DNA from 4 places in the Quatrionicoccus australiensis genome. Region 2 is predicted to be linked to each of the others. Evidence: predicted binding sites of a transcription regulator. Region 2 holds the regulator's gene; each other region holds the start of a gene.
What was found. Region 2 encodes sigma-54, which starts transcription at its own class of promoters, with help from an activator protein. Its sites were predicted from a motif close to TGGCACGCTTNCTGCTNA; they were not measured.
Positions count from the first base shown of each region.

Region 1 (5,493 bases), 750 kb from region 2:
CTTTCTCGACATGCGCCTGCTTTTCGTAGAGGAACTCGAGCACGGCGGCGCGGTAACCGATGTAATCCTGGTCGTGCGCCAGGACCAGCCGGTTGCGCGGCCGGGCCAGCTTCACTTCGAGGATTTCGCCAATGGTTGCGGCCGGGCCGTTGGTCATCATGACAATACGGTCGGAGAGCAGCACGGCTTCATCGACATCGTGCGTAACCATGACCGTGCTCGCCTTGGTCGTCTCGCAGATCCGCATCAGCTCGTCCTGCAGCTTGGCGCGGGTCAGCGCGTCGAGAGCCCCGAACGGCTCGTCCATCAGCAGCACCTTGGGTTCCATCGACAGTGCGCGAGCGATGCCGACGCGCTGCTTCATGCCGCCGGAAATCTCGTTCGGGTACTTGCTGCTGGCGTGATCCAGGCCGACCAGGTTGATCGCCGCCGCGGTGCGTTCCTTCAGTTTCTGCTTGCCTTCTTTCTGGCCGAAGACGCGCTCGACCGCCAGATAGACGTTCTCGAAACAGGTCAGCCAGGGCAGCAGGCTGTGGTTCTGGAAGACCACGGCCCGTTCCGGCCCGGGGCCGGCGATCTCGCGGCCATCGCAGAGCAGCACGCCGGTGGTCGGCTTGGTCAGGCCGGCAATCAGGTTGAGCAGGGTCGATTTGCCGCAACCGGAATGGCCGATCAGCGCAATGAACTCACCCTGCTTGATCGAGAGATCGATGTCGCGCAGGGCGACGAACTTGCCCTTCTTGGTATCGAAGGTCTGGCCGACTTTTTCCACGCTTACGAATTTTTCCATGCTGTTCTCTCCTCGCTCAATCGGCTTCTTTGGTCAGTTTGCGGGCGAGCAGGATGAGACCTTGCTCGAGGATCAGACCGACGATGCCGATCACGAAAATGGCGATGATGATGTGTTCGACCTTGAGGTTGTTCCATTCGTCCCACACCCAGAAGCCGATGCCGACGCCACCGGTCAACATCTCGGCAGCGACGATAACCAGCCAGGCAGTGCCGATCGACAGGCGGATACCGGTCAGCATGTAGGGCAGCACGGCCGGGAAGAGGATCTTGGTGACAACCTTCCATTCTGAGAGCGCCAGGACACGGGCGACGTTGAGGTAATCCTGCGGCACGCGCTGCACGCCCTGCGCCGTGTTCATGATCATCGGCCAGATCGAGCAGATGAAGATGGTGTAGGTCGCGGCCGGGTCGGCCTTCTTGAAAACGAGCAGGCCGATTGGCAGCCAGGCGAGCGGCGACACCGGGCGCAGCAGGCTGATGATCGGGTTGATCATCGCCGCCAGGAAGGCCGAGCGGCCGAGGATGAAGCCGAGCGGAATGCCGACCACGGCGGCGAAGCCGAAACCGATACCGACGCGCTGCAGCGAGGACAGGATGTTCCAGCCGATGCCCTGGTCGTTCGGCCCGTTGCGGTAGAACGGATCGGCGAAGAGCACGGTGGCTGCGTCCCAGGTCTGAACCGGGCCGGGAATGCTGCCGCCCTTGAGGGTGGCGACATACCAGATGCCGATCAGGACCAGCATGCCGAGGCTGGGCGGCAAAACGGCGCGCAGCAGGCTGTTGAGTTTCTCGCCGAGCGGCATGCCGCTCGGCTGGGGAAGTGCTTTGTCCATATTCTTTTCCTTGGCCGGTAAGGCGGCTTGCACCACAACCGGCGGGCTGTTCGGCGTATCAACCAGGGGCAGCGGGCTGACCAGGTCGACACTCATCGTCGTTGCGCTCATGTTTTTCTCCTCAGGCTGTCGTGATGCCGGCCGCAACCGGCATCACCCGGACTGGATCAGGCCTTGATCTTGAAACCGTCGGCGTACTTGGCGGGATCCTTGCCGTCCCAGACCACGCCGTCGATCAGCTTGTGGCTGCGCATCTCGTTCTTGGGCAAGGCAACGCCGGCCGCAGCCGCGCCCTGCTTGTAGATGTCGATGCGATTGACCTGCTTGGCCACGGCCAGGTAGTCGGGATGACTCTTGAGCAGACCCCAGCGCTTGTGCTGGGTCATGAACCACATGCCGTCGCTGAGGTAGGGGAAGTTGACCGTCCCCTCGTTGAAGAACTTCATGCAGTTCTTGTCGTCCCAGCTCTTGCCCAGACCGTTCTGGTAACGGCCAAGCATGCGCGCCACGATGACCTCGGTGTCGGTATTGACGTAGGACTTCTGGGCAATGACTTCGGCCGTCTTCTGCTTGTTGGCGATGGAGGCGTCGATCCACTTGCTGGCATCGAGAATGGCGGCAACGACAGCACGCGCCGTGTTCGGATTCTGCTTGACCCAGTCGGCCGTCGTGCCGAGCACCTTTTCCGGGTGATCGGTCCAGATGTCCTGGGTCGTCGTCGCCGTGAAACCGATGTTGTCCATGATGGCGCGGTTGTTCCACGGTTCGCCGACGCAGAAACCATCCATGTTGCCGACACGCATGTTGGCGACCATCTGCGGTGGCGGCACGGTGATCGTCTTGACATCCTTCATCGGATTGATGCCCTGCGCCGCCAGCCAGTAGTACAGCCACATGGCGTGGGTGCCGGTCGGGAAGGTCTGGGCAAAGGTGTATTCCCGCTCCTTCTTGGCGACCAGCTTGGCGAGGCTGCTGCCATCGGTGGCGCCCTTGTCCTTGAGCTGGTTGGAGAGCGTGATGGCCTGACCATTGTGGTTCAGGCCCATCAGCACATTCATGTCCTTCTTCGGGCCGCCGACGCCGAGCTGCACGCCGTAGATCAGGCCGTACAGCACATGGGCAGCGTCGAGTTCGCCATTGACCAGCTTGTCGCGCACCGAGGCCCACGAAGCTTCCTTGGTCGGGATGATCTTGATGCCGTATTTCTCATCGAACTTCATGACCGAAGCCATGACGACAGAGGCGCAGTCGGTGAGCGGGATGAAGCCGATACGGACTTCCTTCTTTTCGGGGGCATCCGAACCAGCGGCCCAGGCGCCACTGCGAACACCGGGAGGTACCATGGCCATCAGAGAGGCTCCCAAAGCGGTTGACACGAAATCACGACGAGAAATCGAGGAGGTGTTTTTTTCCACCGGCTTGCTATCGTCCATTGCTTGCTCCTTTGATTGCGGGAATCCAGAAAACAAAACGGGCGTCACATCCGGCTGCCGGTTGGCAGCGCGGATGGACGCCCTTGTCCTGTGAGTCGATATCTTTGACTCGCGCCCGGCCGCCATTGACCGTGCGTTAATGAACTGACTATCGCAATGGCCGTGCCAGGCCCGGAATATTTTTCCTAAGCCATTGCCGGATAAGCATTTTCTTGATTTTTTCGGCGTCGACCGCTGGCCGGACGGCAGGCAATGTGCGCACTATTGCAGTGCAACAAGCGGCGATGCCGCACGCCTTTAGAGCAGTACGCGCGCCATGTCGATGACGTCGCGGGCGACCTTGGCCAGGGTCTGGCCGCGCTCCATGGCCAGCTTGCGCATGGCGTGATAGGCCGCATCCTCGTCGAGGCCGCGCGCCTTCATCAGCACGCCCTTGGCCTTGTCGACCAGTTTGCGGTCGGTCAGCTTCTTCGAGGCCTCGTCGAGTTCGCGGCGCAGGGCCTGCGTATCCTCGAAACGGGCGCGCGCCACCTCGAGGATGGGCTTGATCCGTTTCTGGTCGAGACCATCGACGATATAGGCGGAAACGCCCGCCTTCACTGCGTTCCGGATCGCCGACTGGCCGTCTTCCTGGGTAAAGATGACGACCGGGCGCGGCATGTTCTTGTGCATCGCCGCAAGATTTTCGAGGGTGTCGCGACTCGGACTGTCGGTGTCGATCAGGATGACGTCCGGCTGCAGTTTCTCGACCTCGGCCGTGAGATTGGCGGCATCGGCCAGGATGGCCGCCACCTGGTAACCGGCGAGCGCCAGCCCGGCACAGATTTCTCCGGCCCGCGAGCGCGATTCATCAATGACAAGTACAGTCAGCATGCCTGAATTCAAGCAAGCTCCGAACCAGCCACCAGCATGGCGGCCTCGGCCATCGCCTGAACGACAATTTCGTGTTCGCCAATCGCATTGCCCAGTGAAAAATCGATTTCCGGATAGGTCGACCGCAAGGCGGCCAGCATTTCCGGCAATTCGCGCTTCAGGTGGCCGCCGCGCGCGATGAACATCGGCAGGACAACAATGCGCCCGGCCCCGGCGGCAACCACATCGGCCACGCAGTCAGCCAGGCCGGGCGTCATGAATTCGAGGAAGGCCAGTTCGACCGGGGTGTCCGGCACACGGCCACGCAGCACGGCCTGGACACGACGCATCGGGCTCGCCCATTCGGGATCGCGGGCGCCATGGGCAAAGAGGATCAAGGCTGTTTTCATCTGGGTACACTTTAACTGAAGGGGAAAGCCCGGGCGCTACCGCTTCGGGCGTATTGACAGCCTCTCAGAACACGTAGCGCCCCCTAAGTTCAACCACGCACCAGCTTTTCGTAACGGCCGGTCAGGCCATCCATCACTTCGAGAATCCGCTCGCTGGTCGTTGCCACGTTACGCACCGCAAGCTCCCGTGTTTCCCTTCCGTTCAGGGCTTGCTCGAAGAACAGCCACTGGGTGTTGGCCAGTTCCAGTTCGATGCGGATTTCCGGCGTGTTTTCCGGTGCCTGGTTGAGTTCCTTGAGTGCCGCAACGAAGTCGCGCCGGGCCGCATCCAGTTCGCCCCGCAGCGCTTCGGAGACGATCCCGGACTGCTCGACAAGAAAGCACTTGGCCATACGCTGCGACAGCATGCGCTGCCGCCCGGAAATATTCACCAGATGCCCGGCCGTGCTGCCCGCCTGCTTTTCGTACAAGCCGGTCAGCTGATGTGCCGCGCGCAAGGTCCGGTCGGATTCCGCCAGCACCAGGCGCAGGTTTTCCGGCGTCCGGGGACGTCCAAGCACGTCACGATAGGCAGCCCAGGCGCGCTCCAGATCGAGCAACCCGCCCTTGATTGCTTCGCCGGGAGCGATGCTGGCCAATTCGACCAGCTGCGATTCGAACAGCCGCCGCGACTGTTCGAGCAAGACCTCCGCCTTCTGCGGCATCGCCCCCAGCACCAGCATGGTGAATGCCTTCGCCATGCGCTGCGACAACATGCGTTGCCGCCCGGCCTTGTTGATCGCCGCGCCCAGCGACATGGCACTGCCCTCTGCGGCAAACAGCGGCCGGGCAACAAGACTGGAGAGCGCGCCAAGAATGAAACTCCGGCGGCGCATTCCCTCAGAGAGCAAGGAACACCTCGCCGCCCTCGACCTTGACCTCGAACCGGTTGCAGGAACCGACATCCGGCGCCACTGCCTGGCCGTCTTCGAGGCCGATGTTCCAGCCATGCAGCGGGCAGGTGACGCGCCGGCCATGCACCAGGCCCTGCGACAGCGGCCCGCCCTTGTGCGGGCACTTGTCGTGCAGCGCGAAGACCTCGTCTTCGGCGTTGCGGAAAATGGCGATGTCGCCGCCCTTCTCCGGGCGCACGATGCGCGAACCCAGGGGCGGGATGTCTTGCAGCTTGCAGAT
Region 1 is NZ_CP075188.1:3,369,659-3,375,151, forward strand. Features, by position in the region: gene KI612_RS16090 (ABC transporter ATP-binding protein) at 1-790, opposite strand, end outside; gene ntrB (nitrate ABC transporter permease) at 807-1,736, opposite strand; gene KI612_RS16100 (CmpA/NrtA family ABC transporter substrate-binding protein) at 1,793-2,974, opposite strand; gene KI612_RS16105 (ANTAR domain-containing response regulator) at 3,356-3,931, opposite strand; gene KI612_RS16110 (sirohydrochlorin chelatase) at 3,940-4,320, opposite strand; gene KI612_RS16115 (type IV pili methyl-accepting chemotaxis transducer N-terminal domain-containing protein) at 4,410-5,210, opposite strand; gene nirD (nitrite reductase small subunit NirD) at 5,200-5,493, opposite strand, start outside.
Region 1: a site for sigma-54 is predicted at 3,209-3,226, ahead of KI612_RS16100 (CmpA/NrtA family ABC transporter substrate-binding protein). Genes of this name have one in related genera too.

Region 2 (5,493 bases):
AAGGTCGAGAAGAACCTGCGAAGCCGGCAGAATATTCGTTAGGGGGTTGTTCATAGGGGATTTGAAAACCAGGGCCGCAGCACAAGTGCCGCGGCCGGTCGGCTATTAGTCAGCCATGTGGTGTACAGGCTTGTCACCGCGATGGTGATCCTGGACCTTTTGCTTGTACTTCTGAACCTGACGGTCCAGCTTGTCAAACAGCGCATCGATGGCGGCGTAGAGGTCATCGCCGTTCTCTTCAACGTGAATGTCCTTGCCCGGCACATGCAACGTCACTTCAGCCTTCTGCTTGAGCTTCTCTACGGACAGAACCACGTTAACACCGGTGACTTTGTCAAAATGGCGAACGACGGGATCGAGCTTGTTCTCGACGTATTCGCGCAATGCCGGGGTTACTTCGATGTGGTGACCAGCGATCTGCAGATTCATTTTTTCTCCTCTCTCTACAGGGTCTTGCGTAAATTGACCGGCGGGATGTTGAGTGACTCGCGATATTTGGCTACCGTGCGTCGGGCTACAACAATTCCCTGCTGGCCTAGTATTTCGGATAATTGACTATCCGACAAGGGCTTCTTGCCATCCTCGGCACTGATCAATTGCTTGATCAGGGCGCGAATGGCGGTGGCAGAACAGGCACCACCGGTATCGGTGGACACATGACTGCCGAAAAAGTATTTCAATTCAAAGATGCCGCGCGGCGTCGCCATGTATTTCTGGCTGGTGACGCGCGAGACGGTCGACTCGTGCAAACCGAGAATATCGGCGATTTCGCGCAGGACCAACGGCCGCATGGCGACTTCACCATGTTCGAAAAACTGGCGCTGACGATCGACAATGGCCTGCGTCACGCGGTGGATGGTCTCGAAACGCTGCTGCACGTTCTTGATCAGCCAGCGTGCTTCCTGCAACTGGCCGGTCAGGTTGCCATTGCCGCGCCGCTGTCTCGACAGAATCTCGGCATACAGACGGTTGATGCGCAGGCGCGGGTAGGCATCCGGATTGATGTAGGCGGTCCATTTGCCCTTGAGCTTCCTGACCATTACGTCCGGCGTGATGTAGCGCGCCTCGGTCTGCGAGAAACGCGCCCCCGGCCGCGGATTGAGGCTGACGATCAGGGATTGTGCCGCCTTCAGTTCATCGTCGTCACAGGCGGTCAACCGGCGAATTTTGGCAAAATCGCGCGCCGCGAGCAGTTCCAGATGCTTCTCGACGATCGCCAGGGCAAGCGCCTGTACTTCGTCGGCCGGCATCGCTTTCAATTGCAGCGCCAGGCATTCGCTGGGGCTGCGCGCGCCGATCCCGGTCGGATCGAAATGCTGGATGTGGTGCAGGGCGATTTCCAGCTCTTCGAGCTCGATCTCGTATTCCGGCGGCAGGGTTTCCCACAGCTCCTCAAGCGTGGCCGAGAGATAGCCGTCATCGTCCAGCGCTTCGATCAGGAAACGGACCAGGCTGCGATCGCGTTCGCTGAGCTGGGTCATGCCCAGCTGCCAGCCGAGATGTTCGCGCAGGCTGGTGGCGGCCGAATGGATGTCGCGTGAATCGCTGTCGTCGTCTTCATCACGCCCGGCACCGGTAAAGGTCCCGGCATCGGAAGCCCAGCGATCATCATCGACTTCGGAAGGTGCGCTCGGCACTTCCTGCTCGCGTTCCTCGCGCGGATCACGTTCGCGCTCTTCAGTCGGTTCGCTGCGCGTCGTTTCGTTGGCCGGTGAATCGAATTGCTGCGCCGCCCCAAAGGATTCCGTACCGGCCTCGTCCTCGCGCTCCAGCATCGGATTTTCCAGCAGGTAACGCTCGATTTCCTGCTGCATCTCGACCGTCGACAACTGCAATAGCTTGATCGACTGCTGCAACTGAGGCGTCAGTGCCAGATGCTGGGATAGTTTTAGTTGGAGAGCTGGCTTCATCGGTTCGGGTTGGGGTGCAGCCTAACGGTCAGAGCTTGAAATGCTCGCCGAGATAAACCTTGCGGACGCTTTCATTATCAACGATTTCGTCCGGCCGTCCAGACGCGAGAACGCGTCCGGCGTTAATAATATAGGCGTGATCGCAGATACCGAGCGTTTCGCGCACATTATGGTCGGTAATCAGGACACCGATGCCGCGCTCCTTGAGGAAGCGGATGATCTTCTGGATCTCCAGTACAGCAATCGGATCGACACCGGCAAACGGCTCGTCGAGCAGGATGAAGCGCGGGTTGGTGGCCAGGGCGCGGGCGATTTCGACGCGGCGGCGCTCACCACCGGAGAGGGCGGCCGCATTGACGTGCCGGACATGCCCGATGTGCAGTTCGCTGAGCAGGCCTTCGAGGCGGTCGTCGAGTTCCTGCGCCGGCAGCTTGAGCAGCTCGAGCACGGCACGGATGTTCTCTTCGACATTGAGCTTGCGGAAGACCGAGGCTTCCTGCGGCAGGTAGGACAGGCCGAGGCGGGCCCGGCTGTGCATCGGCAGGTGGGTGAGGCGGACATCGTCGATATAGACCTCGCCGCCATCAGCCGCGACCAAGCCGACAATCATGTAGAAACAGGTGGTCTTGCCGGCCCCGTTCGGGCCGAGCAGGCCGACGACCTCGCCGCTTTTGACATCAAAGGAAACATCCTCGACCACCGTCCGCGACTTGTAGCGCTTCTTGAGGTTGTGGGCACTCAGGGTGGACACTTTGACATCGCTCATTCATCGGCTCCGCGCATGACACGGCGAATCGCGTCGCCGGAAAAACCGCGATATTGCAAAAAACGCATCTGTTTGGCCCGCTCGGCTGCCGATTGCGGCAACTCGCGGAATTTTCTCGCCCATACCGCCTTGCAACGCTCGGCTTCATCGCCGGCCTCGGGCAAGGCATCGGCAATGTCGTCATCACCGATGCCGCATTGCCGCAGTTCCTGCTTCAGCCGCGCATTGCCGTAGCGCCCGGCACGGGCGACGACGCGCTGACTGGCGTAACGCGAATCGGACAGCAGGCGCTCGGCCTGCAGGCGTTCGAGCACGGCTTCGAGCTGTTCTTCCGACTCCGCCTGCGCGGCGAGCTTGGCCTTCAACTCCGCCCGGCTGTGATCGCGCCGGGTGAGGAGTCGAAGCGCGGCAACCCGCAGCGCAGCAGAGGGATCAGCCATCAACCTTGGCTGCCTTGACCGGCTTGATGACATTGGTGCTGGCCGCTTCGCGGATGCCCGCCTCGATCTCGGCAGCGATTTCCGGGTTGGCCTTGAGGAATTCGCGGGAATTGTCCTTGCCCTGACCGATCTTTTCGCCCTTGTAGGAATACCAGGCGCCGGATTTCTCGACCAGCTTGTGGGCAACCCCGAGTTCGACGATTTCGCCGTGGCGGGAAATGCCTTCGCCGTACAGGATGTCGAAAATGGCTTCGCGGAAGGGCGGCGACACCTTGTTCTTGACGACCTTGACCTTGGTTTCGCTGCCGATGACCTCGTCGCCCTTCTTGATCGAGCCGATGCGGCGGATGTCGAGGCGCACGGAAGCGTAGAACTTGAGCGCATTGCCGCCGGTCGTCGTTTCCGGCGAACCGAACATGACGCCGATCTTCATGCGGATCTGGTTGATGAAGATGACCAAGGTGTTGGTCTTCTTGATGTTGGCGGTCAGCTTGCGCAGTGCCTGGCTCATCAGGCGGGCGTGCAGGCCGACCATCTGGTCGCCCATTTCGCCTTCGATTTCGGCACGCGGCGTCAGCGCCGCGACCGAGTCGATGACGATGATGTCGACCGAGCCGGAACGGACCAGCATGTCGGAAATTTCGAGGGCCTGTTCGCCGGTATCCGGCTGCGAGATCAGCAGGTCACCGACATTGACGCCGAGCTTCTGGGCATATTGCGGATCGAGCGCGTGTTCGGCATCGATGAAGGCGGCAACGCCGCCCAGCTTCTGCATTTCGGCAATGACCTGCAGACAGAGCGTGGTCTTGCCCGAGGATTCCGGACCGTAGATTTCGACAACGCGGCCGCGCGGCAGACCGCCGACGCCCAACGCGATATCCAAGCCGAGCGAACCGGTAGAAACCACCTGGATGCCTTCGTCGATCTCGGCATCGCCCATCTTCATGATGGAGCCTTTGCCGAACTGCTTTTCAATCTGTTGCAGCGCTGCGCTGAGCGCCTTTGCCTTGTTGTCGTCCATGGGGGTACCTCGAAAATTTGAGCGGATTATGGCACAGGGGCCGAAGATGGAATAGAAATTGCTGCATCAGCAGAAAGGTCAGTTCAAGACAAACAAATATCCTTTTGCTGCATTACCCGGAGAAAGCGACAGAACACGCGGTATATTCTCGCTGGCTGATTTGGCGCCCATCGGATACTGGGTATAAATACAGTACATTTACAGTAAGCTATTGGCAAGCAAATTATTCGCCCGATGCAATTCAAACGACTTATCGCACTGCTCATGCTGGCCATGACATTCACCGCCGTCGGCAAACCCGCCGCCTGGTACTGGTGGGCCAGCCGCATCGACGGCCAGCGCATCTGCGCCCAGACGGCGCCGGCAAAAGGCTGGCTGCGGGACAGCGGGCCGTTCGCCGACAGTCGCTGCAGCGACGTCCCGCCCCGCCAGCCATGAGCGCCTATTACCCACCGGTAGACACCGGTCTGACCCCGCTTTTCGTCGATGACACGCTGCTCATCGTCGACAAGCCGGCCGGCCTGCTCTCAGTGCCAGGCCGCGGCGAGGACAAGGCGGATTGCCTGGCCAGCCGCATCCAGGCGCAATTTGCCGATGCGCTGATCGTGCACCGCCTGGACATGTCGACTTCCGGCCTGCTCGTGCTGGCGCGCGGCGAAGAAATGCACCGGCTGCTCTCGAAGCTGTTCCGCGACCGCCTGGTGGACAAGCGCTATGTCGCCGTCGTCGACGGCCTGCTCAAGGCAGAGCAGGGCGAGGTCGAACTGCCGCTCATCTGCGACTGGCCGAACCGGCCGCGCCAGAAGGTCGATTTCGATATCGGCAAACCTTCGCTGACCCGCTTCCGCCGCCTCGAACTTGACCCGGTCAACAACCTAACGCGCGTCGAACTCGAACCCTTTACCGGCCGCTCGCACCAGTTGCGCGTACACATGGCCGAACTCGGCCATCCGATTCTCGGCGACGACCTTTACGCCGGCGCCGCCGAGGGCAAGGCGGATCGCCTGTTGCTGCACGCCATGGATTTGGCCTTTTCCCACCCGTTGACCGGTGAGGCACTACGTTTCCACTGCCCGCCGCCGTTCTGATCCGGGCTGGGCGCAATCACCTTATAATTTCCGCGTTTTCAACCTCTTGGCCTCGTTGACCGTACGCTCATGCTGATCTGGTTCGTCGTTCTCTACCTGCTCGTTTCCATCGGCATCGGCCTCTTTGCGGCAACCCGCGTCCATAGTGCCAAGGACTTCGCCGTCGCCGGCCGCCATCTGCCGCTGCCGGTCGTCACCGCGACCGTATTCGCCACCTGGTTCGGCGCCGAAGCGGTGTTCGGCGTCTCCGCCACCTTCGTCAAGGATG
Region 2 is NZ_CP075188.1:4,117,816-4,123,308, forward strand. Features, by position in the region: gene ptsN (PTS IIA-like nitrogen regulatory protein PtsN) at 1-54, opposite strand, end outside; gene hpf (ribosome hibernation-promoting factor, HPF/YfiA family) at 106-429, opposite strand; gene KI612_RS19520 (RNA polymerase factor sigma-54) at 444-1,910, opposite strand; gene lptB (LPS export ABC transporter ATP-binding protein) at 1,939-2,676, opposite strand; gene recX (recombination regulator RecX) at 2,673-3,116, opposite strand; gene recA (recombinase RecA) at 3,109-4,137, opposite strand; gene KI612_RS19540 (hypothetical protein) at 4,372-4,575, shown strand; gene KI612_RS19545 (RluA family pseudouridine synthase) at 4,572-5,225, shown strand; gene KI612_RS19550 (sodium:solute symporter family protein) at 5,295-5,493, shown strand, end outside.

Region 3 (5,493 bases), 490 kb from region 2:
CGGCGACCCCTATTTCAGTGAAGAGCAGGCGAGCGAGGCCGGCAAAATGGCCGCAAAAAAGGCGTCGACCGTACAGGTGGCAATGCGCGGCCTGCCGCTGCAACGGCGCAACGTGCCGCGCACCCAGGCGGTCGACTCCGCCGAACTGGCTCTTTTGCCGCGCCTGCCCGATACCGCCGAGGAAATTCGCGAGATTGCCAAGGCGCTTGGTGCCGATCCGGCGCGCGATATTTTCCTCAATCAGAGCGCCAGCGAAAAAGCTGTTTTTGCCGCCAACCTGGCCAATCGCCGGGTCGTCATGTTTGCCACGCACGGCCTGGTTCCCGGCGAACTGAATGGCCTGAGCCAGCCGGCGCTCGCCCTGAGCGCACCGGGGGTCAGCGGCGGCAGCGGCGATGGCCTGCTCACCCAGGAGGAAATCCTCTCGCTCAAGCTCAATGCTGACTGGGTCGTGCTTTCGGCCTGCAATACCGCGGCCGGCGAAGGCTCCGGCAGCGAAGCGGTGTCCGGCCTCGGGCGCGCCTTTTTCTATGCCGGCGCGCGCGCCTTGCTGGTCTCCAACTGGCCGGTCGAAACCGAGGCGGCGCGCGGCCTGATGACCGACCTGTTCCGCCGGCAGTCGGCTGATAATGCCCTGGGCAAGGCAGAGGCGCTGCGCCAGGCGATGCTCGCCATGGTGGACGGTCCCGGCAAGCTGGACGGCAAGACGGGCAAGCCGCTTTTCAGTTATGCTCACCCGCTGTTCTGGGCCCCCTTTGTCCTGGTGGGCGATTGAGAGGAGTAGCAAATGTCGACATTGAAAATGCTGGGTGCCGGCCTCGCTGGTTTGCTGTTTGCCCTTTCGGCCGAGGCCGTGACCCTGATCAAGGCCGATGAGGCCAAATTGCCGGCCGGAGCTGGTGTGCTGGCGACGCGCGGCATCACGCGCGGGCCGGCAATCAAGGTGTTGACGCCTGATCTGGCCAATCTCAGCTCGCCGTTCGACCTGAAGGTGGCTTTTGAAGCCCGTGGCGGCGCCAAGATCGATCCGGCGGCGACCAAGGTGATCTATCTCAAGGCCAAACCGGTCGACCTGCTGCCGCGGGTCAAAACCGGCCTCAGCGAAAGCGGCCTCGATCTGCCGGGGGCCGAAACGCCACCCGGCGAACACCAGATCCAGATCATTGTGCAGGACACCGAAGGTCGCAGCAGTCAGGTCGTACTGATGCTCAACGTGCTCAAGTAGATGAAGTGCCCGTACTGCGCCTCGGAAATCGCCGACGAGGCACTGGTTTGCGCCGTTTGCCGGCGTGATCTTTTCCTGGTCAAACCGCTGCTGGAGCGCATTGCCGATCTGGAGGCACAGCTCGCGGCGCGGCCTGTGCAGGCTGAGTCTGAGGTTGCCGGTTGCGCCGCGGTTGGCGCGCCAGGCGCCGAAGCCGCACCGGTCGCCCCTGTGCGGGCGTTGCCGACGGCGCTGGTCTGTCTGCTGTTGCCGCTGCTACTCCTTTTGCTCGGGCATTGGTTGCTGGTGTTTGTCTACGATGCCAAGGTGCTTTACCTGCGGGTCTTTGCCTTGCTGCTGCCGCTGCCCTTCGGCTTTTTCTTCGCCCGGGCCAGTCGTTTGAGCTTGCTACCCGGCGTCCTGCTGGCTTTTGTGGTCGCGCTGCTCGCCGTGTTCGGCATGAGTGCGATCACCGCCCTGATCGATCAGGTTCCGCTCCTGCCGCAGGATGCAGTCGAGATCCGCGAGTTCATCGAGTTTGCCGCCAGCATCGGCCTTAGTTTCGTCACGGGGCTCTGGCTCTATCACTGGCTTGAACAGCGCATCCACAAGCGGCAGGATGCGCTTCAACGCCTGCGTGCTGCCGGTATCAGCGGTCTGGGCAATGGCGATCTGACCGAGTCGCTGACCCGCTGGAGCGATCTGGGCAGCGCCGCCGTCGCGCTATGCACGACGGCAATGTCGATTTACACCGGTCTGAAGGGCCTGGGCGGATGATTGCTCAGCCCTGCATCCAGGGCAGACGGGCGTGGCGCCAGCCGCCGACGGTATTGCGATGGCCGTGCGCATCCTTGTCACCCTCGAAGCCTTCGAGGATGTTGTAACAGTCGCCGTAGCCGTTCTCGGTAGCCAGCTGTGCCGCGCCATCCGAGCGGGCGCCGCTGCGGCAGAGGAACATGACCAGTGCCTCGCGGTCGACCTGACGCTGCAGTTCGGCGAGGAAATTAGGGTTGCGCACGCCGCCCGGATACTGGTTCCACTCGATCTCGACGGCATTCGGCACGCGGCCGACCCAGTCCCATTCGGCCCGGGTGCGGACGTCGACCAGCTTGGCGCCGGGGGCGAGACGGAGCAGGTCGTACGCTTCGGCTGGCGTCAGCGCGCCCTTGTAGGGCAGGCCGAGGGCCTTGGCGCGCTCGCAGGCGAGGTTGATGATCTCGGTCAGTTTTCCCATGGTCTTTTGATTGCCTGAAGTTGGTCGCAACAGTATAAGGTAGAGGCATGACAGACAGCGATCATCCCGTGCCGCCGGTGGTGGCAAGCATGGCCGAGCGGGCCGCCGAGGCGCAGCATGCGACCTGGATCAGTGTGCTCGTCAATCTGATGATGACGGTGCTGCAGCTGCTGGTCGGCTGGCTGGCGCATTCGCAATCCCTGGTTGCGCATGGTCTGCATTCCTTTTCCGATCTGCTCTCCGATTTTCTGGTGATTTACGCCAGCCGGCAAAGTGCCCAGCCGGCCGATCGCGAGCATCCGTATGGCCACGCCCGGGTCGAGACCGCGGCGACGCTGATCCTTGGCGCCTCGCTGGCCCTGATCGGTGGCGGCATCCTGTGGCAGTCCGGCATGCGACTGCAGCATGTTGAAGCCTTGCCGCCCATCGAGATGTGGGCCTTCTGGGTCGCGGTCATCACGGTGCTGGCCAAGGAGGGGCTCTACCACTATCTGATTCGCGTTGCCGAACGGCAGCGCTCGCAACTGCTTATTGCCAATGCCCTGCACACGCGGGCTGACGCGGCTTCGGCACTGGTTGTCGTGGTTGGTATCGGTGGCGCCCTGCTGGGCTGGGCTTTCCTCGATCTGCTGGCCGCGGCGCTGATGGGGTTCATGATCCTGCGCATGGGGGCGGTGCTGGCCTGGGGGGCGCTCAAGGAATTGATCGACACCGGCCTGGACGAGGCGCAAGTGGCCGCCATCCGCCAGACGCTGCGGACGACGCCCGGCGTGCTCGGCTTGCATGCCTTGCGCACGCGGCGCATGGCGCACCAGGCCCTGGTTGATGCGCATGTTCAGGTCGATGCCCGGATCAGCGTTTCCGAGGGGCACCGGATTGCCGAGTCGGTGCGGGCCAGGGTGCTGGATGCGCATCCGGAAGTGCTTGATGTGCTGGTGCATATCGATCCCGAGAATGATGCCGGCAGCGATGTCGCCGTTGTCCGTCTGCCGGGGCGCGCCATGGTGTTACAGGAGCTGGCCCCCTTGCTGCTCGACTTGCCGGAGCCCGAGAAGCTGGTGCTGCATTATCTCGGTGGCCGGATCGAGGTCGAGGTGTTTTTCCCCAGTGGCTTTTTTGCCGATGGTGAGATGGTTCAGAAAGCTGCGCTGCGCTTTGCCGGGTTCGCGGATTCGCATCCGGAAATCCGGCGTATTTCATTGAATTGCTCGTTTGCACCAAAACAGTGCGCATAGTTCTGTTTTTTGCACGCTGATGGTGCGTTAAATCTTTGCTTAAACCCCGCATCTCGTTGTGGCAAAATACAAAACTTGGTCGCCGACCTTTGGCACGCTTTCTGCTAATTCCCTCGCGATTCGATTTATTGATTGTCGCCGGATCGTCCGGCAACTTGTTTTCTTAGGAGACTGACGTTTATGGCAACCCCGCAAGACGTGATCAAGCTGATCAAGGAAAATGACGCAAAGTTCGTTGATTTCCGCTTCACCGATACCCGTGGCAAAGAACAGCACGTCACCGTGCCGGTTTCCGCCTTCAGCGAAGACAAGTTCGAAAACGGTCACGCTTTCGACGGTTCGTCCATCGCTGGCTGGAAGGGTATCCAAGCTTCCGACATGCAACTGAACCCGGATCCGTCCACCGCCTACATCGATCCGTTCTTCGACGAAACCACCGTCGTCCTGACCTGTGACGTGATTGATCCGACCGATGGCCGTGGTTACGACCGCGACCCGCGCTCCATCGCCAAGCGCGCTGAAGCCTACCTGAAGTCCTCTGGCATTGGCGACACCGCCTACTTCGGTCCGGAACCCGAATTCTTCATCTTCGACGGCGTCGAATGGAATGTCGACATGTCTGGCTGCTCCCTGAAGATCCATTCTGCTGAAGCGGCTTGGGGTTCGGGCGAAAAGAACGACGGCAACGGCGCCACCGGCCACCGTCCGACCGTCAAGGGCGGCTACTTCCCGGTTCCTCCGGTCGACAGCCTGCACGACATCCGTTCGGCCATGGTGCTGACCCTGGAAGCCCTCGGCTGCCCGGTTGAAGTTCACCACCACGAAGTCGCCACTGCCGGTCAGTGCGAAATCGGTACCGTGTTCAACACCCTGGTCAAGCGTGCCGACCAGACCCAGATCCTGAAGTACGTGGTGCACAACGTTGCTCACCAGTACGGCAAGACCGCCACCTTCATGCCGAAGCCGATCGTTGGCGACAACGGTTCGGGCATGCACGTTCACCAGTCCATCTGGAAGGATGGCAAGAACCTGTTTGCTGGCGACGGCTATGCCGGTCTGTCTGAAACCGCCCTGTTCTACATCGGCGGCATCATCAAGCACGCCAAGGCCCTGAACGCCATCACCAATCCGGGTACCAACTCCTACAAGCGTCTGGTTCCGCACTACGAAGCTCCGGTCAAGCTGGCTTACTCCGCCAAGAACCGTTCTGCTTCCATCCGCATTCCGTACGTCGCCTCGACCAAGGCCCGTCGTATCGAAACCCGCTTCCCGGATCCGATCGCCAATCCGTACCTGTGCTTCTCGGCGCTGCTGATGGCCGGTCTGGATGGTATCCAGAACAAGATCCACCCGGGCGAGCCGGCTTCCAAGAACCTGTACGACCTGCCGCCGGAAGAAGATGCAGCCATCCCGACCGTCTGCGCTTCCCTCGAAGAAGCTCTGGCTTCCCTGGCCGCTGACCACGAGTTCCTGACCCGTGGCGGTGTCTTCTCCAACGAATGGATCGAGTCCTACATCGAACTGAAGATGGACGAAGTCAACAAGGTTCGCATGACCACCCACCCGGTGGAATTCGACCTGTACTACAGCTGCTAAGCGACTGGGTATCTGAAAAAGGCGGGGTTTCCCGCCTTTTTTTTGTCCACCATTTCAGGGAGGCGGACGTTAAAGTCCGGTACACTTGAAGGCTTGCGAGGATTGATGACAATGACACGTAGCGTACTTGCCCTGTTTGTTGCGACGCTGGCTTTGCCGGTTGCAGCGCAGACCATCTACAAATGCCCGGATGCCAATGGTGGCAGTCCCGTGATTTCGAATTC
Region 3 is NZ_CP075188.1:437,821-443,313, forward strand. Features, by position in the region: gene KI612_RS02145 (CHAT domain-containing protein) at 1-775, shown strand, start outside; gene KI612_RS02150 (hypothetical protein) at 788-1,225, shown strand; gene KI612_RS02155 (hypothetical protein) at 1,226-1,981, shown strand; gene KI612_RS02160 (rhodanese-like domain-containing protein) at 1,986-2,438, opposite strand; gene KI612_RS02165 (cation diffusion facilitator family transporter) at 2,486-3,673, shown strand; gene glnA (type I glutamate--ammonia ligase) at 3,854-5,269, shown strand; gene KI612_RS02175 (DUF4124 domain-containing protein) at 5,381-5,493, shown strand, end outside.
Region 3: a site for sigma-54 is predicted at 3,764-3,781, ahead of glnA (type I glutamate--ammonia ligase). Genes of this name have one in related genera too.

Region 4 (5,493 bases), 1.7 Mb from region 2:
CACACTGAAGCCGGTCAGTTGCCCGGCGGCATCGCGATAAGCCATCGGTGGCGCATCCTCCAGCACCACCACCTTGAGCACGCCGGGCTCGCCCGGTGCGGCAGTTGCTGCCAGCGGGAGCACGAGGAACAAACACCAAAGAAAAAACTGCCGAAATTGCCGCATGCTTCTTCACGCCACCTATGACTGGCGGCCAGTATAGCGCCATGAAACGGCCAATTTGATGACTGCGGGCAAATCCGCCGACTTGCCAAGTACGCCGTATTTGCGCAGCATGCACGGCAATTTCCGAGGAGCCTGCCATGCAAAACATTCTGATCATCATCCACGCCGCCCCCTACGGCAGCGAACGCTGCCTTTCCGCCCTGCGCCTGGCCTGCGCCCTGAGCGGCAGCGACGCCAAGCCGCAGGTCAATATTTTCCTGATGTCCGACGCCACGGTACTCGGCCTGCCCAACCAGATCGACGGCACCGGCAACGGCCTGCAGGGCATGGTCGAACAACTGGTCGCCAGCGGCGCCAGCATCAAGCTCTGCCGCACCTGTGCCCTGGCGCGCGGCCTCGGCGAACTGCCGCTGATTCCCGGCACCAGCATCGGCACGCTGGTCGAACTGGCTGCCGCCACGCTGGCAGCGGACAAGGTCATCACTTTCTGAGCGAAAAAAAGGCCGGGCAGCACGCCCGGCCTTTCCTGCATTTTCGGCCTTTTCAGACGGTCGACCGTCTGCAAACGGCAAAAACCTACTTGCTGCGCGCCTGGCGCCGCACCCCGGCCGACATCGCGATGTGGCCGGTACTGGCGAAGGCTTCGAGATTGGTCTCGATGTCATCCAGGCTGTAGAAATAATTCACCATCAGCCCGAACGACTGGCGGAAACCTTTCGGCGAAGCATCGGCAAGATAATTGAGCTGCTCGACGCGCGCCCCGTTGCCGAGGTGGAAACGCGACACCGGGTCGAAGGGCGGGCCGCTCTCGCCGCCGCCCTGCTTGGCCGTCGCCAGGTAGCGCGCGGCGAGCCGGGTCAGCGGATCGCGCAGGCTGCGCACCTGCTTCTTGTCCCCGGCCCAGGTACCGGTCGCCAGTGCGTCGAGCGGCAATTCGCAGCCCGCCTCGGCCAGCACCTGCGGATTCTTCTTGACCCAGGCGGCCAGGCCCGGCATCGGCGACAAGGTCGCAAAGCAGGAAAGGCGCGGGAAGTCGCGTTTCAGGTCGTCGATCACCCGCTTCAGCAGGAAATTGCCGAAAGACACGCCGCGCAGGCCGACCTGGGTATTCGAGATGGAATAGAAAATCGCCGTGTCGGCCTTGCTGTTGTCGAAGACCGGCGCGTGCTCGTCGAGCAGTTCCTGGACATTGCCGGCCAGATGGTCGGTCAGCGCGACCTCGACGAAAATCAGCGGCTCGGCCGGCATGCGCGGGTGGAAGAAGGCGTAGAGCCGGCGGTCGGAATCGAGCCGGTTCTTGAGATCGGTCCACGAGCGGATTTCATGCACCGCCTCGTACTCGATCAGTTTCTCGAGCAAGGCGGCCGGCGAATTCCAGGTGATGCGCTGCAACTCCAGGAAGCCGACGTCGAACCAGGCCGACAGGCGCGACTCCAGTTCGCGGTCGAGCACGGCGAGTTCGCGGTCGTTTTCGAGGTAGCGCAGCAGGTCGGCGCGCAGGTCGACCAGAAACTTGACGCCCTGCGGAATGGCGTTGAACTGGGTCAGGATGCGGATGCGCCGCGAGCGCATCGCGCCGCGCATCGCCGCTTCCGCCTTCCACTGCTCGGGCGTGCCGACCGCGGCCTGATAGGCGGCATGCGCCGTCGCGACCTTGGCCGGGTCCGGCCCGAACTCGAGCGCGATCAGCTTGAGGAAACGCTGCCGGCCTTCGTCATTGAGACTGAGATAAGTTTCGGCGAGGCGCGCCGCGCGACCGCGCGCCGAGACTTCGCCACCCTGCCCTTCGGCACACTCGCGCAGTTGCGCGCGCAAACGCTCCAGGCCGCGCGGCGTCAGCGCCACGCGCTCGACACCAGCGCCCACCATAGAACGCAATTTGTCGACCAATCCTTTTGTCACCATGGCTCACCTCCTGACGGATATTGTGCCCCAAGGCGGGGCGGATTTGGCCCCGGAATTGCTTACCCCCCCCGATGCCCAGGAAAAGACGTCGTTTTTGTCGACTAGCCGACAAAGCGGACGCTCGCCCGGCGGGCTGGAATACCACCTTTTTTCGCAATAACGTTGAACAGGAGAAACAGATGTCGATTGTCCCCATCAAGGCCTTTTCCGAAAAAGCCAAAAGCGATCCGGTGCTGAAGGAACAACTGCTGGCTTGCCAGAAGATCAAGGAACTGCGTGCCCTGGCCCTGGAGCACGGCTTCGCCATCGACGAGAATTCCCTCTACCCGCCCAACGAACCGCAATTCACCGAAGCCCAGCTCTCCGAGCGCCTGATCAAGGCCCTGCTGCGCGTCTGAAACATTGCGCACGCGGCGAACAAGGCCGGCGCGTCCGGCCTTGTTCGTTTTCGGGTGTTTTTGGCGGTCGACCGCTGCGGCGGGGCAAAAACCGCGTCAAGCGGCTCTGCCCCCCCTGGCCAGGCGCGCGCGATTACAGTTTGTAACGCAACAAATCCCGTCCCGGGGTTAGCATTGCCGACTTTGCGCCCTCTTGCCCGGCCTGCTGCCCGATGCGACAACAGCGCTCCCGGGCAAATACCCCCAGGACTTACGCGATGAAATCCCTCCCCCTGCTGCTTGCCGCCTTGCTGGCGATTCCCGTCTCCGCCATTGCTGCAGAAGCAATCAAGATCGACATCTATCTGGCTGACCAGCTGGAACAATCCGTCACCCTGAGCGGACCAAACTCGACCGCCAGCATCACCGGCAGCAACATGCCGGGCACTACTTTCGAGCTGCGTCTGATCGCCCCGGAGCCGCTCATCGTCGAGATGAAGGAACACTCAAACGATGGCCGTGCAGATGCAACCGGACGCGCCAAAATACTAGCTGCCGGCAACTCCTTTGCGGTTTCGGAAATCAAGGGATCAACGTTTCGCAATCCCTACGTACTTGTCCGCCGCAACTAAGGAACTCCCTCTCCCCGCCCAACGAGCCGCAATTCGCCGAAGCCCGGCTTTCCGGGCGCCTGATCAAGCCCCTGCCGCGCGTCGGTAGCATTGCGCACTTGGTGAACAAGGCCGGTTCGTCCGGCCTTGTTCGTTTTCGGGTGTTTTTAGCGGTCGACCGGTGCGGCAGGGCAAAAACCGCCCCGCGGCAGACGGGCGATCAGAGGAAGGTTTTGCTTGCCAGACCGAGGACGGCACAGGCGGCAATGACATGGATGATGTTGCGCTGGAAGCGCAACAGGGCAACCGCGGCAAGCAGCGCAATCAGCCCCGATATCCAGTCGATGCTTCCGCCCGGGCCCTGCGGCCACAGGACGTGGTAACCGAAGAACAGTGCCAGGTTGAAAATGACGCCGACCACGGCAGCGGTGATGGCAGTGAGCGGCGCAGTGAACTTCAGATCGTTGTGCGTCGTCTCGATCAGCGGACCGCCGCCCAGGATGAAGATGAAGGATGGCAAAAAGGTAAACCAGGTGACCAGACACGCCGCCACGGCGCCGGCCAGAAACAGGCTTTCCGGCCCGAACACCGCCTTGCCGTAGCCACCGACAAAGCCGACAAAAGCCACCACCATGATCAGCGGCCCCGGCGTCGTTTCACCCAGCGCCAGGCCATCCATCATCTGCAGCGGAGTCAGCCAGTGATAGGCATCCACCGCCCCCTGATAGACGTAAGGCAAGACCGCATAGGCGCCGCCGAAAGTCAGCAGGGCCGCCTTGCTGAAAAACCAGCCCATCTGCGTCAGGGTGAAGTCCCAGCCGTAGAGCAAAGTCAGGCCGGCCATCGGCACTCCCCAGAGCAACAGCCCGCCGAGCAACACCCAGGCGAGCCGTGACCAGGTAAATACCGCGTGCGCCGGCGTCGGCGTCTCATCATCGATCAATGCCCGGCCAAAGGATTTCCCGGCTTTGCCATGCCCGCCGCCCAGCGTGAAGCCGGTCGGCGCGACACGTCCGCCGATGTAGCCGATCAGGGCCGCCGTCGCGACAATGGCCGGAAACGGCACGCCCGCCGCAAAGATGGCAAGGAAAGAGGCGGCAGCAATCGCCCAGAGCACCTTGTTCTTCAGGACACGCCCGCCGATCCGGTACGCCGCCTGGAGAACAATCGCGGTCACCGCCGGCTTGATGCCGTAAAACAACCCGGCAACCAGCGGCATCTCGCCAAAAGCGACATAGACCCAGGACAAGGCAATCAGAATAAACAGCGATGGCAGCACGAACAAGCCGCCGGCCACGATGCCGCCCCAGGTGCAATGCAGCAACCAGCCGATATAGGTCGCCAGTTGCTGCGCTTCCGGACCGGGCAGCAGCATGCAGTAGTTGAGGGCATGCAGGAAGCGGCGCTCGGAAATCCAGCGCCGCCGCTCGACCAGTTCATGATGCATCAGCGAAATCTGTCCGGCCGGCCCGCCGAAACTGACAAAACCGAGCTTGAGCCAGAAAGCAAGGGCTTGCCAGAAACTGACTGGCGGCGGCAAGCTGTCGGAGCAGCGGGAAGTCGTCATGCGTGTTTTGCTTTCTGGAATGCGGCAAGCAAACCGTCAAACAGGCTGCCGGCCAGAATCAGGAGCCGGGCAAACCTTGAATCAGTCTGGCGATGGCGCATTACCCGGCGATGCCGTTCATACTACCGAATATCCTGGCGCCGGACAGCATCCCGCCCCCGCGCCTCTTGTCGAAAACTCGACAAGAGGCTGTCGCCGACCAAAGCGCGCCAAATTAGTTCAATTCGGCGAAAACGCTGACCAGGAGGGCCAAGCCGGCGCTTGGCACCATCCCTGCAAGGGCAAAATCTCCAACGATAGGCCAGCAAGGCCAAGGAGATCCCCAATGGACCAGAGAACCATGCCGATTACCCAGGAAGCCGCGCTGCGCGTTGCCCTAGCTTCCCGCGCCATGCCCAATGTCACCCTGCCGCGGTTGATTGCGCTGTTGCAGAGCCATCTCGGTGAACAAATCGACACCGACAATTTGCGCGCGATCACCGTCACCAACCTGAAAACCGGGCTGGGCAGCATGGACGGCGAGGAAGACGACGAGGACATGGGCATCGGCATCGACGCCATGAAACTCGCCGTGCGCATCCTGTGGGGCGAGGTGCAGGACGATGAGAACCTGCCGCAGGCCGAGCCTTATGCCGACGGCGACATCCCCGATTCGCTGCGCGTCGCCATCGCTTCCGACAGCGGCAACGAGCTGAACGGGCATTTCGGCTCCTGCCTGCGCTACCTCGTCTATCAGGTGTCGGCGACGGAAAGCCGCCTGATCGGCGTGCGCAGCGCGCTGGAAGCGGATTTTGCCGAGGACAAGAACCTCTTCCGCTGCCAGTTGATCGGCGATTGCCATGTGCTCTACGTCGTGTCGATCGGCGGG
Region 4 is NZ_CP075188.1:2,442,045-2,447,537, forward strand. Features, by position in the region: gene KI612_RS11800 (substrate-binding periplasmic protein) at 1-123, opposite strand, end outside; gene KI612_RS11805 (DsrE/DsrF/TusD sulfur relay family protein) at 303-656, shown strand; gene KI612_RS11810 (malonyl-CoA decarboxylase) at 742-2,070, opposite strand; gene KI612_RS11815 (Nif11-like leader peptide family natural product precursor) at 2,250-2,468, shown strand; gene KI612_RS11820 (hypothetical protein) at 2,726-3,079, shown strand; gene chrA (chromate efflux transporter) at 3,279-4,625, opposite strand; gene KI612_RS11830 (dinitrogenase iron-molybdenum cofactor biosynthesis protein) at 4,951-5,493, shown strand, end outside.
Region 4: a site for sigma-54 is predicted at 2,115-2,132, ahead of KI612_RS11815 (Nif11-like leader peptide family natural product precursor). Genes of this name have one in related genera too.